2 linked regions of the Phreatobacter stygius genome follow. The protein of the gene in region 2 interacts with the protein of the main gene of each other region in a pairwise test. Links are inferred from orthologs where the notes say so. Each region holds a gene or a part of one and is shown on either strand. Other genes may lie near its edges.

What was found.
Region 1: the proteins of E8M01_RS29815 (region 2) and ybgC interact in binary tests that used the Escherichia coli proteins (3 or more experiments, as listed by UniProt). The link is inferred for Phreatobacter stygius from one-to-one orthologs.

What each region holds. Positions count from the first base shown.
Region 1 is NZ_CP039690.1:1,063,267-1,070,532, forward strand. What follows is about bases 2,832-5,531. They hold ybgC (tol-pal system-associated acyl-CoA thioesterase), read right to left. Parts: upstream 4,558-5,531; coding sequence 4,105-4,557; downstream 2,832-4,104. Other genes in these bases: tolQ (protein TolQ), read right to left, coding at 2,832-3,013; E8M01_RS04945 (sulfite exporter TauE/SafE family protein), read right to left, coding at 3,325-4,050; ruvB (Holliday junction branch migration DNA helicase RuvB), read right to left, coding at 4,687-5,531. Outside these bases: Tol-Pal system beta propeller repeat protein TolB, read right to left, coding at 1-526; cell envelope integrity protein TolA, read right to left, coding at 590-1,747; protein TolR, read right to left, coding at 1,810-2,262; more of tolQ, read right to left, coding at 2,273-2,831; more of ruvB, read right to left, coding at 5,532-5,733; Holliday junction branch migration protein RuvA, read right to left, coding at 5,796-6,413; E8M01_RS04965 (DNA-3-methyladenine glycosylase I), read right to left, coding at 6,479-7,198.
Region 2 is NZ_CP039690.1:6,301,509-6,308,896, reverse strand. The notes cover bases 3,223-6,044. They hold E8M01_RS29815 (acyl carrier protein), read right to left. Parts: upstream 4,843-6,044; coding sequence 4,603-4,842; downstream 3,223-4,602. Other genes in these bases: fabD (ACP S-malonyltransferase), read right to left, coding at 5,790-6,044; fabG (3-oxoacyl-[acyl-carrier-protein] reductase), read right to left, coding at 5,041-5,778; fabF (beta-ketoacyl-ACP synthase II), read right to left, coding at 3,227-4,486. In the rest of the region: gmk (guanylate kinase), read right to left, coding at 117-800; E8M01_RS29830 (YicC/YloC family endoribonuclease), read right to left, coding at 806-1,693; endolytic transglycosylase MltG, read right to left, coding at 1,835-3,034; more of fabD, read right to left, coding at 6,045-6,734; E8M01_RS29800 (GTP-binding protein), read left to right, coding at 6,912-7,388. UniProt on the Escherichia coli protein: Carrier of the growing fatty acid chain in fatty acid biosynthesis.

The sequences.
Region 1 (7,266 bases), 5.2 Mb from region 2 along the record:
CGCGGGTGTCGAAATGGCCCTTCTCGCCGGTCACCCGCTCGAAGATCTGGTCCGAAATGATATGGGCGATGCGCCGCCAATTGGCCTCCTGGGTGGCGAATTGCTGGCCGTGCAGCTGGCTGCCCTGGGCGACGTCCCAGAGCCGGAATTCGACCCGTGAACGCCCGTCGGCGCCGCGGCCGGCCCGGCCGGTGACGAGACCGGCGGCACCGGTCGCCTGGAAGCGCTGGAAGTTCGGCGCCTGGTCGGGATCGACCTGGACATTGGCATAGGCCTGGCGGTCGATGATCCGGAAGAAGCCGGAGCGCCGGAGGTTGTTCTCGATCACCCCGGAAATATTGCGGCCGATATCGCCCTCGCCGCCGAAATTCGGCACGGCGATCGGAAAGGGCTGCACCTGGCCGCGCCGGATGTCGATCACCGGCGGCTGGCTCTGCTGCGCTCGAGCGTAAGGCGATACCAGGCCGGAAGCGCCGAGGGCGGCACCGGCGGACAGGAGATTGCGGCGGTTCAGGAGCAAGGTCATCATGAGTCTCGATCAGTCGCTGAGCTTAGCGACGCCCTGGGTCACGACGGTGACGGTGGGCGCTCAGCGCATCATTTCCTTCGGGTCAAAGTTGAGCACGACTTCGCGCCAGGTTTCATAACGCTCGCGCGGCAGCCTCACGCCGCCCTCGGCCGAGCAGCGCATGACAGCGCGCACGGCGGAATTCGCGAGCACCTGGAAATTGGAATCGCCACGCGGGTTCTGCACCTCGGGGCGACCGGTGACGGTGCCGTCGGGATTGAACGACACCCTCAGCCGCACGGCCTGGCTATTGCCCTCGCGTGCCGAAATCGGGATTTCCCAGCAGCGCTCGGCCCAGGCGCGGATCGCATCGATCTCGCGGCCCGAGATGCGCGCGGCGGCGCCCGTCGCGGTGCCGAGCGAGGCGGTGCGCACCGGCGCGCTGGCACCGGTCGCCTCGGTGCGGGCGGCCTGACGGCGGTCATTCTCCTGGGTCGGGCTGGTGTTCAGCCGGGCAGCGATCGAGTTCGGATCGAACTGCCGGGCATTGGCCCGCTCCTGGCGCTCGCGCTCGGCCCGCTCGCGCGCCTCCCGCTGAGCCCGTTCGCGGGCCTCGCGCTGCGCCCGCTCACGGGCCTCGCGCTGGGCTTTTTCGCGGGCTTCACGCTGTTCGCGCTCGCGCGTCTCGCGCTGCTGCTGGGCGACGGCCTGACGTTGTTCTTCCTCGCGCCGGCGCTGCTCGGCCTGGCGCTGCTCCTGGCGGCGCTGCTCGTCTTCGCGCCTCTGCTGCGCCTGGATCTCGGCGAGCTTGGCTTCGAGGTCCTCGCGCTGCTCGGGCGCAACGGCAGGCGTCGGGCGCGGCGCCGGCTGCGGCGGCTGGACGGCCGCGACCTGCGCCGGGCGGGCGGCCGGCGGCGGCGGCGCCTCGGCCTGTTCGGGCTGCGGCGGCTGTGGCATCGGCGGACGCGGGGTCGGCGGCGGCGGCAATTGTATGTTCTGCACCCGCTCGCGGGCGACCGGCACGGAAGCCTCGTCCGGGGTCTGGCGCTCTTCGGGGGTCTGGCGGTCGACGACACGCTGCGGCGTTGGCGTGCGCTCGCCGCGACGATCGCCGCGGGTCGACTGCGCCGGCTCGTCGGAGACGATCTCGACCGGCACGCTCTCGCCCTCGTCCGGCTTCTGCGGCGCGCTCAGAAAGCCGACCAGGGCCGCGGCAAGCAGGAGCACATGCCCGCCCACCGAGACCCCATATCCGACTTTTTGCGGGTGCAGCGCCACGCTCTTCAAACCTCGGCCAGCTTTCAGCGCGACGCGCGTTCGGTCGCGACCAGCGCGACCTTGGTGAAGCCGCCGCCCTTGATCTGCGACAGCACGTCCATGATGGCCTGGTAATTCACCGCGGCGTCGCCGCGCACGAAGATGCGCTCCTCGCCGCCGTTCTGCGCCATGGCCTTCAGCTGCTCGATCAACTGGGCCTGTTCGACCTTGTTGTCGCCGAGATAGATATCGCCGTTCTGACGCACCGAAACGGTGATCGGCGGCTTGTCCTGCTGGATCGCGCGGGCGGACGCCTGCGGCAGGTCCAGCGGCACGGAGACCGTCATCAGCGGTGCCGCCACCATGAAGATGATCATCAGCACCAGCATCACGTCGACCATCGGCGTGATGTTGATCTCGTTCATCACGAAGGCGCGGCGGCGCCGGCGGCCGTTATTGCCGCGGCCGCCACCACCGCTTGCGACATGAGCTCCCATGGTCGTCTCCTCAGGCCGCGCGCTGGTCGTAGGTGGTCGGCCCACCCTGCTGATCGATCTGACGCGACAGGATGGCGGCGAACTCGTCGGCGAAGCCTTCGAGCCGGTTGGCGATCTTGTTCACCTCACCGGCAAGCTTGTTATAGGCAATGGTTGCCGGAATTGCGGCGACAAGGCCGATGGCGGTGGCGAACAGGGCCTCGGCAATGCCGGGCGCGACCACCGCGAGCGAGGTGTTCTTCGAGATCGCGATCGCCTGGAAGGCGGTCATGATGCCCCAGACCGTGCCGAACAGGCCAATGAACGGGCCGGCGGATGCAACGGTCGCCAGAACCATCAGGCGAGCCTCGAGACGCTCGACCTCGCGCTGGATGGTGACGTTCATCACCCGGTCGATGCGCTGTTGCAGGCCGGCGAAGGAGCGCGACGCGGTTTCGTGCGACCGCTTCCACTCGCGCATGGCGGCAACGAACAGCGCCGCCATGGCGGTGGTCGGCCGCTGCGCCAGGCTGCGATAGAGTTCCTCCAGCGACTGGCCGGACCAGAAAACCTGCTCGAAGCGGTCCATCTGGCTGCGCGTGCGGCGGAACAGGATGATCTTCTCGACAATGATCGCCCAGACCCAGATCGAGGCCGAGACGAGGCCGAGCATGACGAGCTTGACCACCCAATGGGCGGTAATGAACAGACCCCAGAGCGACACGTCGTGGGATGCGGCGACGGCGGTCTGGGCGACATCGGCGGGATTCATAGGCGGCGATCCTTTTCGCGACAGGTCCGGCTTCGAGGTCGCAGAACAGCCCACGCCACGGTTTGAGAACCCGGAACGGCCAGCGCCTGTGCAGTTTTCGCGCTTTTTCCCGTCCCTGGAGGGCGAAATGACCCTCGAATGTGTCTTGACCGTGACGCGGTCTGTACATCCGCGTGGTAAACTACCAAGCCATCGATAAGGTTAAGACTGGGTTATTGCCGCACTGCAACAGCTTATTGCCGTCGGTAATTGTCACAAAAAGGTGGTCGCGCGACTGCTATGCGCGAATGCGTCAGCGAAGACTTGGTCGTTCACCCCCGGACCAGCAGCACCAGCGCGCCGACCACGGCGATGGCCAGCAGGCCGATACGCATCCTTTCACGGTCCATCAGCGCGACCGCCGACGGCGCCAGCCAGGTGCCGATCAAAATGCCGGGAACCAGCAGCGCCGCGCGGCCGAGATCGGCGAACCCGAACCGGCCGGCCGCGACATGCATGGCAATCAGCATGGCATAAGCGACGATCCAGTAGAGCCCGAGCGTGGCGCGCACCTTGGCCGGGTTCTGGCCGGCATAGACCACGCCGATCAACGGTCCGTGGATGCCCGACATGCCGCCCATGAAGCCTGATATGACGCTGGTGATCGCGATATTGCGGGCGCTGAGCGCCAGATGCAGCCCGCTCAGCGACAGGCCCACCGCCAGCAGGATCAGCCCGCCGAACAGCCGCGGCAGATGGGTCGGGTCGATCGCCAGCAGCGCCAGCACGCCGATGGCCGTGCCGATCAGCAGGCCGCCAGCCCCCCAGCCGATCTCGGCGCGGTCGATCAGGTGGCTGTTGCCGCGCACCATCGCCAGCATCACCACGAAAGCCGAGGCGATCGCCGGACCCGGCACCAGGCTCGGCGAAATGATGGCCAGGAGCGGGATCATCACCAGCGACAGCCCGACGCCAACCGCCATCTGGATGACGGTGGCGACCGCCATGATGGCGGTGATGGCGGCGAGTTCGGCCGGCCCGAAGCCGAGAAGCGACATGAAGAGACTAAATCTGCTGTAACGACGCCAAAAAGGGACGCTCTCACTCGCACATCACGCCCTTGGCGTCATGATCCTTCTCAGCGCGTCAGGGATGCGCATTGGCCGGCCGCCGGCGACGAAGGCGACCCGCACGGTCGCTTCCACCAGCACCGCCTCGCCGCGCAGCACGCGCTGGGCAAGGTTCATGGTCGCGCCCTTGACCTCGACCGTGCGGGTCTCGATGGTCAGCACGTCGTCGATCTTGGCCGGGCGCAGGAACTCGATGCCCATGGCGCGCACGACGAAGGCGAAGCCGGCGCCGGCCTCTTCCTTCGCCTTGTCGAACAGGTCGCCCTGCGCCACGCCGAGCAGTCTCAGAAAATCGGTCCGCCCGCGTTCCATGAAGCGCAAATAGCTCGCGTGATAGACGACGCCCGAGAAATCCGTATCCTCGTAATAGACGCGGACCGAGAGATGGTGGGTTTCGTCTTCGATATGGCCGGCAAGCGCCGGGGACTTGATCATGCGGTCAACCTTCGGGTGAACGATCTCAACGGATTTTGCCGCGCCGCATAGGGGCTTGATCTGGCGAAAGCGAGGCCTGAACGCGGCCAAACCTTCGATCGGACCAGCGCTCAATCGGCAAGACGCGGCTCAGGCGTCGTCCTCGTCGCCCTTGAACAGCTGGAACTGGGTGGCGTCGCGGGCTGGTTCCGCCAGGCCGAGATGCCTGAAGGCATGGCTGGTCAACAGCCGGCCGCGCGGCGTGCGCTGCAGGAAGCCCTGCTGGATCAGGAACGGCTCGATGATCTCCTCGATCGCGTCGCGCGGTTCGGACAGCGCCGCCGCCATGGTCTCGATGCCCACCGGCCCACCGCCATAGTTGAGCGCGATGCCCTGGAGGTAACGCCGGTCCATCGCGTCGAGGCCAGCGGCGTCGACCTCGAGCCGGGTCAGCGCCTCATCCGCGATGGTCCGGGTGATCGTGTCGGAATCCCGGTAGATGGCGAAGTCGCGCACCCGCCGGAGCAGCCGGCCGGCGATGCGCGGCGTGCCGCGCGCCCGCCGGGCGATCTCGTTGGCGCCATCCGCGGCCATGCCGACACCCAGCACGCGGGCGCCACGGGTGACGATATATTCGAGCTCCTCGACGGTATAGAACTGCAGCCGGATCGGGATGCCGAAACGGTCGCGCAGCGGCGTCGTCAGCAGGCCGGCACGCGTGGTCGCGCCGACCAGGGTGAACTTGGCGAGGTCGATCTTCACCGAGCGCGCCGCCGGCCCCTCGCCGATGATCAGGTCGAGCTGGAAATCCTCCATCGCCGGATAGAGGATTTCCTCCACCGCCGGATTGAGCCGGTGGATCTCGTCGATGAACAGCACGTCGCGGTCTTCGAGATTGGTCAATTGCGCCGCGAGATCACCCGCCTTGGCGATGACCGGTCCCGAGGTCGAGCGGAAATTGACGCCGAGCTCCTTCGCCAGGATCTGTGCCAGTGTCGTCTTGCCGAGCCCAGGCGGACCGACGAACAGCACGTGGTCGAGCGCCTCGCCGCGCATCTTGGCGGCCGAAATGAACACTTCGAGGTTCGACCGCGCCTGCGCCTGGCCAATGAATTCGGTCAGCCGCTGCGGACGCAGATGCACATCCGCATCGTCGTCGCGGTGTTCGGGGTTCAAGATGCGGCGGGCTTCGGTCATTCCGGCTGGTTACACGATCGTCTCGTTTCGCGACAGCTTGGCTCAGGTCGACGATGGCCTGTTCAAGAACTCAGTTCCTTCAGCCCCATCCGGATCAGCGTCTGGGTATTGGCTTCTTCGCCCGCCTTGCCGGCGGCGGCGGCAATGGCCGCGGCGGCCTGCGGCTGGCCGTAGCCGAGATTGGTCAAGGCCGAGATGGCGTCGCGGATCGGGCCGGGCGCGCGTTTGTCGTCGACGTCGCCGACCAGCTTGGCAAGCGTCGGATCGATATCGGTGAAGCCCGGCGCCTTGTCCTTCAACTCCGTGATGATGCGCTCGGCGACCTTCGGCCCGACGCCATTGGCCCGGCCGATCGCCGCCTTGTCGCGCATGGCGATGGCGGTGGCGAGATCACTCGCCTTCAGCGTCGACAGCACCGACAGCGCCACCTTGGCGCCGACACCTTGCACGGCGAGCAGCAGGCGAAACCACTCGCGCTCCAGGTCATTGGCGAAACCGTAGAGCCGGATCATGTCCTCGCGGACCATGGTTTCGATCGACAACACCGCCGCTTCGCCCGCCGCCGGCAGGGCCTGCAGCGTGCGCGACGAACAGTGCACGACGTAACCGACGCCGTGCACGTCGACGATCACCCAATCGGGCCCATAGGAGTCGATCGTGCCCTTCAACTTGCCGATCATGGCGATATCCGTCCCTGCATCCTGCGCCCCTTATAGGGGATTCGCTGGCCGGACGGACGGTTTGTTCACTCTTCGCCCCCGCCATAACGCATCAGCGTCGCCGCGTCGTAATTTTCGCCGATCGACATCGAGCAGGTGCGCGACAGGTGCACGCGCGGCAGGCCGGTCTCGCGCGCCCATGCGTTGAACACGGCCTGGATCTTCTTCAGGTCGCCCTTGGAGGTCGGCTCGGCCGCAATATCGAGACCGGCGTCGCGCAGTGCCGCCACCGTGTCGCGCGCGGTGACGAAGCCGTCAAAACCGATGAAGCGGAGGAAATACTGGCCGGTGCGGGCGCCAAGCCGCGAACCGCGCTTGGCCATGAAATCCAACAGCCCGATCTGATCGTCGGCCGGCCAGGCCGCCAGGAACTTGCCGAAGGAGCCGCGCTCGGCCGCGACATCGGCGACGAAAGCGGCGTTCTCGCGCACACTCTTGATCTTCAGCGGATTCTTGACGATGCGCGGGTCGCGCGCCCGGTCGTGCCAGAACTCGTCCGGCTGGAACAACAAAGGCTTCGGCTGGAAACCGAGAAAGGCTTCTTCAAACCCCGGCCACTTGTTGTCGATCACCCGCCAGACGAAACCGGCGCAGAAGATGCGCCGGGTCATTTCCGCCAGCACCCGGTCGTCGGGCAGCGCCGCGAGCTCGGCCTTCGCCATCACCGGCGGCAACAGCGCCTTGAGCGCGGCCGGGCCGCCCTTGCGGGTCTCGGCGCGCGCCTGGATCTTGTCGAATGCGATCACCTGGGGGTCTCCGGGCAAGCCTTGATGTCGCCGAGCATCCCGCGACGATGCGGCTGAGGTCAACGCCG
Region 2 (7,388 bases):
AGTCCCTGATATCCACGACTTGTCGTCTTTGGTTCCCAACAGCGGGGCCGAAAAAACTCGGATCGTCGGAACGTGTGCGAAGGCGAGCTGTCACGGCATGCTGCGAGACCCGCCAATCACCCCTTGGCGAGCGTAGCGAGATTGCCGGCGGCCAGGACCTTTTCGAGGTCACGGTCGAGCTCGGCGATCAAGGCTTCGATCTTCGGCCGCCGGTTCTGCTTCAGCCGCTCGGCGGCGAGGATCGCGCGCAGGCTCGAGAAAGCCCGCTCCAGGTCGTCATTGACCAGGATGTAGTCGAAGTCGCGCCAATGGGCGATCTCGTCCCTGGCGGTGGTTAGACGGCGCAGGATCGCCTTGTCCTCGTCGGTTGCCCGTCGCTTCAGCCGGGAGATCTGTTCGGCGACCGACGGCGGCAACAGGAAGACGGTCGCCATGTCCTCGCGCACCAGCTCGGACAATTGTCGGACGCCGGCGACATCGATGTCGAACAGCACGTCCTTGCCCGCCGACAATGCATCTTCCACCGCCTGGCGCGGCGTGCCGTAGAAATTGCCGTGCACCTCGGCCCATTCCAGCAACTCGCCGGCATCGCGCATCTGGCCGAAACGGCTCTTGTCGATGAAATGATAGTGGACGTGATCGATCTCGTCCTGGCGCCGCGGGCGCGTGGTCACCGAGACCGACAGCGCGATCTCGGTTTCGGTCTTCAGCAATTCCCGTGTCAGCGTCGACTTGCCGGCGCCCGAGGGCGAGGTCAGCACCAGCATCAGCCCACGGCGGGCCGTGATCGGGTCCGTCATCGGTGTCACTCCAGATTCTGAACCTGCTCGCGGAACTGCTCGACCACCGCCTTCAGCTCCAGGCCAATAGCGGTCAGCGAGACGTCATTGGCCTTCGAGCAGAGCGTATTGGTTTCGCGGTTGAATTCCTGCGCCAGAAAATCCAGCTTGCGGCCGACCGGACCGCCGGATGCCATCAGCTTGGCGGCGGCGGCCACATGGGCGTCCAGCCGGTCGAGCTCTTCGCGGATATCGGCCTTGCTGGCGAGCAGCAGAGCCTCCTGGTGCAACCGGTCGGGATCGAACGCCTTGCCGGTCTCCAGCACCGCGGCAATCGATTCGGCGAGCTTGGCCTTGATCGCTTCGGGCCGGCGCGCCGGATTGGTCTCGGCCTGCCGTTTCAGCTCGGCGATCTCGCCGAGGCGGTCGGTCAGCACGGCGCCAAGGGCCGCACCTTCGGCCTTGCGCATGACGACGAGGCCGGCGAGCGCCTGGTCCAGGCCAGCAAGCACCGCCGCATGCAGTTCGGCGCGCTCGTCCTCGGTCTCTTCCGGCTCGACCACGTCGACGACGCCCCGGATGCCGAGAATGCCGTCGACGGCCGGCGCACGGGCATCGATCCGTTCGGTGATCAGCTTGACCGCATCAAGCACCTGCGCCAGCACCAGTTCGTTGATGCGCACTTCGCTCGCGACGCCTTCGCGCTTGACCGACAGGCTGGCGAACAGGCTGCCGCGCGTCACCAGCGCCGCGATCTTCTGGCGAATGGCCGGCTCAGCCAGGTCGAAGCCCGGCGGCAGGCGCAGCTTGACGTCCAGGCCCTTGGAATTGACCGACTTGATTTCCCAGGCCCAGACCGCGGTGCCGATCGCGCCGTCGGAGCGGGCAAAACCCGTCATGCTCGAGAGAGCCATGGAATCCTCTGCAGTTGCCTCGCTGCCTTGGCGGTTAAGTGCCGCCAGCGCCAAGGTCAAGCGTTGCCCGCTCGACCGGCAGGCCGGACCGGCCAACCCAAGGCCGAGCCGGCAGGGCCGTTCTGCAACTGCGCGCGGGGATCAGCGCGGCGTGGCCGGCGGGTTGGGCGCGCCAGGCGTTGCCGTTCCGGTCGGCGGATCGGCGCTGACCCGGTCGCGCGACGGATCGGCCTGGCCACGCTCACGCTCCACCCTGCGCCAATTGGCGACGTTGCGGTTGTGCTGCTCGAGCGTCTCGGCGAAGACATGACCGCCGGTGCCGTCGGCGACGAAATAGACGTCGCGGCCACGCACCGGATTGACCACCGCCTCCATCGCCGCCCGGCCGGGATTGGCGATCGGTGTCGGCGGCAGGCCGTCGATCTGATAGGTGTTGTAAGGCGTCAGCCGCTGGATCTCGGACTGCTGGATGCCGCGGCCGAGCGTGCCGCGCCCACCGACCAGGCCATAGACGATGGTCGGATCGGACTGCAGCCGCATGCGCCGGTTCAGCCGGTTGATGAACACGCCGGCGACCCGCGGCCGCTCGTCGGCCTTGCCGGTTTCCTTCTCGACGATCGACGCCAGGATGACCATTTCCTCGATCGAACGGATCGGCAGGTCCGGCGCGCGGCGGCCCCAGATCTGCTGCACGGCACGGGCCTGCAAGGTCGCCATCTGATCGACGATCTGCTGGCGCGAGGTACCGCGGGTGAACTTGTAGGTGTCGGGCATCAGCGAGCCCTCGCGCGGGATCCGCGCGATCTCGCCGGTCAACACGTCATTGTCGCGCAGCCGGCCGACAATCTGCTCGGATGTCAGGCCCTCCGGCACGGTGATCCGATATTCGATCGCCTTGCCCTCGATGACGATGGCCATGGCCTCGGCCATCGAAACCCGCTTGGGGAAGAGATATTCACCCCATTTCAGGTCGCCACGGGCGCCATAGAGCTGCACCGCGGCGGTGAACAGCAGCGAGGACGAAATGACGCCGTTCTGCTCGAGCTTGGTGCCGATCTGGTCCGAGGTCGAGCCGCGCTCGATGAACACAGCGCGATCCTGCTCCAGCGGCCCGGGCGACACGAAGGCATGGCGGGCATAGCTGAAACCGACGAGGCCGCCGACCAGCAGCACGAGCGCCAGCGACAGGATCAGATTGCCGATGACCACCCACTGATTGCGGGCGCGCCGGGAAGCCGGCGGAGCCGGGGGTGCCGCCTCCGGCTCCAAAGCCGCACGGGGCGACTTGATGGCCGGACGGGAACCGTTCTGGACCGGGCCGAGCCCGGGGGAATCGCTCATCACGCTAGCTCTGAATCGATGCTGTCACATCACTAACCAACTGATGCGAAGCGAATGTGGCGAAAGACGGGTGAGGTCTCGGGGACGGGCCGAATAGGGCTGATGCAGCCAGATTCGGTCCGCTTCGAACGCAACCAATTCTACCGCATTTTGCCGCCCGGCAAACCGGCCGCCGGCCGGCGCGACGATTGGTCAGGCCGCGGCGCGGAAGATCAGCGAGGCATTGGTGCCGCCGAAGCCGAAGGAGTTCGACAGCACCGTCTCGATCGACCGCTTGCGGGCCTGGTGCGGCACCAGATCCATGACCGTCTCGACCGAGGGATTGTCCAGGTTCAGGGTCGGCGGGGCAATCTGGTCGCGAATCGCCAGGACCGAAAAGATCGCCTCGACGGCGCCGGCGGCGCCCAGCAGATGGCCGATCGACGACTTGGTCGACGACATCGAGATCTTCGAGGCGGCATTGCCGACGACACGTTCGACGGCGGCCAGTTCGATGCCGTCGGCCATGGTCGAGGTGCCGTGGGCATTGATGTAGTCGATATCGGCGGCCGCGATGCCGGCGCGCTTGATCGCCGCCTGCATGCAGCGATAGGCGCCGTCGCCATCCTCGGCCGGCGCGGTGATGTGATGGGCGTCGCCCGACAGGCCGTAGCCGATCACCTCGGCATAGATCTTGGCGCCGCGCGCCTTGGCGTGCTCATAGGCCTCGAGCACCACGACGCCTGCGCCCTCGCCCATGACGAAACCGTCGCGATCGCGGTCATAGGGCCTGGAGGCGCGGGTCGGCTCGTCGTTGAACGCGGTGCACAGCGCGCGGCAGGCCGAGAAACCGGCAAGCGACAGGCGGCTGACCGGCGATTCGGTGCCGCCGGCGACCATCACGTCGGCGTCGCCGAAAGCCACCAGGCGGGCCGCATCGCCAATGGCGTGGGCGCCGGTGGAGCAGGCGGTGACGACGGCATGATTCGGCCCCTTGAGGCCGTGCTGGATCGACACGTAGCCGCCAGCGAGATTGATCAGCCGGCCCGGGATGAAGAAGGGCGAAATCCGCCGGGGGCCCTTCTCTTTCAGGATCAGCGAGGCTTCGGCGATGCCATCGATGCCGCCAATGCCGGAACCGATGAGAACGCCGGTGGAAATCTGCTCGTCGCGGGTTTTCGGGTGCCAGCCGGCATCATCGAGCGCCTGGGTCGCGGCCGACATGGCGAAGATGATGAAGTCATCGACCTTGCGCTGCTCCTTCGGCTCCATCCAGTCGTCCGGATTGAACGTCGATTGGGTGCCGTCGCCGCGCGGAATCATACAGGCGATCTTGGCGGCGATGTCGGAAACGTCGAAGTGCTCGACCTTGCGCGCGGCATTGTCGCCTTTGACGAGCCTTGCCCAGGTCGTCTCGGCTCCGCATCCAAGCGGAGATACGACACCCACGCCGGTCACCACAACACGCCGCATCATCGCTTCACCTGTTCCCGTTTCCCACACCCGAGCTCCTGAACGAAAGGCCGGAGGCGTTCAACGCTCCCCGGCCCCTCGAACATCATTTGGTTAAAGTCCAACAGCCCGAAAAATCAGGCGTTGGCAGCTTTCTCGAGGAATTTCACCGCGTCGCCGACGGTGAGAATCGTCTCGGCAGCGTCGTCCGGAATCTCGACGCCAAATTCTTCTTCGAACGCCATGACGAGCTCGACGGTGTCGAGGCTGTCGGCACCCAGGTCGTCGATGAAGCTCGCGGCCGGGACCACTTTCTCGGCATCAACGCCGAGCTGCTCCACGACGATCTTCTTCACTCGGTCAGCGATATCGCTCATAAGTTTATCCTCGTTCCATCCGACGATAAGGCACCGCCCACGATGGGACGCGGTGTGCGGCATTCAAGATTGGTGATGGCGGGCCGCTCCGCCGTGAATCTGGATCATCTCGGGAAGGCCCCCTGCCCGAACCGTCAGGCTCTCTAACACAGGCCTAAAGGTTTTGCCAGCGCGCCTCCGAAACGCCAAAATAATGAATTATATCATGGCCATGCCGCCATTGACGTGGAGCGTCTGGCCGGTGACATAGGCCGCTTCCTCCGAGGCGAGATAGACAACGGCGGCGGCAATTTCATTCGCCTTGCCGAGCCGACCCGCCGGAACACGCGTCAGGATCGTCTCCTTCTGCTTGTCGTTGAGGGCATCCGTCATGGCCGTTTCGATGAAACCGGGGGCCACGCAGTTGACCGTCACGTTGCGGCTGGCGACCTCGGCCGCAAGCGCTTTCGACATGCCGATAAGGCCGGCTTTCGAGGCTGCATAATTGCCCTGGCCGGGATTGCCGGTGACCCCGACCACCGAGGTGATCGAGACGATCCGGCCCCAGCGCTTGCGCATCATCAGCTTGGTCGCGGCCCGGGTCAGGCGGAAGCTGGCAGTCAGGTTGACTGCGATCACCTGGTCCCACTCCTCGTCCTTCATCCGGATGAACAGGTTATCGCGGGTAATGCCGGCGTTATTCACAAGAATGTCGAGCCCGCCCATCGCCTTGTCGGCAGCCGGCACCAGCGCCTCGACCTCTTCGATCGACGACAGGTTGGTCGGCAGGACATGGGCGCGCGCACCAAGAGCCGCCGCCAGTTCGTCGAGTTTCTCCCGGCGCGTGCCGGACAGGGCAACGGTTGCGCCGCGCGCATGGAGCGCTGCCGCCACCGCGCCGCCGATGCCGCCGGTCGCACCGGTGACGAGCGCCGTCTTGCCAGTCAGATCGAACATGGGAGCACCTCTTATCCGCGCGAAGCCTTGAAGGCGGCGATATCGTCGGGCGAACCGATGGCGCTGCCGGTGGCGCCCTCGGCGATCCGCTTGACCAGGCCCGACAAGACCTTGCCGGCGCCGATCTCATAAAAGCTGGTGACGCCGAGCCCGGCCATGGTCGCCACGCATTCGCGCCAGCGCACCGTACCGGTGACCTGTTCGATCAGTCGCCGGGTGATCTCGGCGGGATCGGCGATCGGCTGGGCCAGGACATTGGCGACAACAGGCACCATCGGCGCCTTGGCCGGCACGCTGGCCAGCGCCGCCGCCATGGCGTCGGCGGCCGGCTGCATCAGCGCGCAATGAAAGGGGGCGGATACGGGCAGCGGAATGGCGCGTTTGGCGCCGCGTGCCTTGGCCAGTTCGCAGGCGCGCTCGACCGCCGCCTTGTGACCGGAAATCACCACCTGGCCGGCGCCATTGTCATTGGCCGCCTGACAGACCTCGGTCTCGGCCGCTTCCGCCGCGATCGCCACCACCGCGTCGAACTCCAGGCCGAGAATCGCTGCCATGGCACCGACGCCGACCGGGGTTGCCGCCTGCATGGCCTTGCCGCGGATGCGCAGGAGCCGCGCCGTGTCGCCGATCGAAAAACTGCCGGCCGCGGCCAGCGCCGAATATTCGCCGAGCGAGTGGCCCGCGACATAGGCGACGTCGCGCGACAGGTTCAGTCCGGCTTCGGCTTCCAGCACCCTGACGACGCCGAGCGACACCGCCATCAGCGCCGGCTGGGCATTCTCGGTCAATGTCAGCGTCTCGATCGGCCCGTCCCAGATCACCGCCGACAATTTCTCGCCGAGCGCATCATCCACCTCGGCGAACACCGCACGCGCCGCGGGAAAGGCGTCGGCCAGGGCCTTGCCCATGCCGACGGCCTGGCTGCCCTGGCCGGGAAAGGTGAAAGCAACGGTCATGAAACCCTCGCGCGCTGCGTCAAAGTCGCGGCGAACTCGCATCGGGTCGCTCAAGAGTCAAGCAAGCAGTCGCCCGAATGCCGGGAAAACCTGTCGATTGGACAAGGGCTTCGCCGGCCACTTGCCGGGGGCATCGTGATTAGGTTATGTTATAGTATTACATATATAGGAGCCTTCATGCTTGCCGGTCGTTCCGATCCTCGCCTGCCCGTCACCGTGCTTTCCGGCTTTCTGGGCGCCGGCAAGACCACTCTCTTGAACCATATTCTCAACAACCGTGAAGGCCGGCGCGTGGCGGTCATCGTCAACGACATGTCGGAGGTGAATATCGACGCCGACCTCGTCCGCGACGGCGGCGCCAACCTGTCGCGGACCGACGAAAAACTGGTCGAGATGACCAATGGCTGCATTTGCTGCACCTTGCGCGACGACCTCCTGAGCGAGGTCAGGCAGCTCGCCGAGAGCGGCAAATACGAGTACCTGCTGATCGAAGGCACCGGCATCGCCGAGCCGCTGCCGATCGCCGCCACCTTCTCGTTCCGCTCCGAGGACGGCGAGGCGCTGGAGGACATCGCCCGGCTCGACTGCATGGTCACCGTGGTCGACGCGATCAATCTCCTGAGGGATTTCGGCAGTCATGACGTCCTGGCCGAT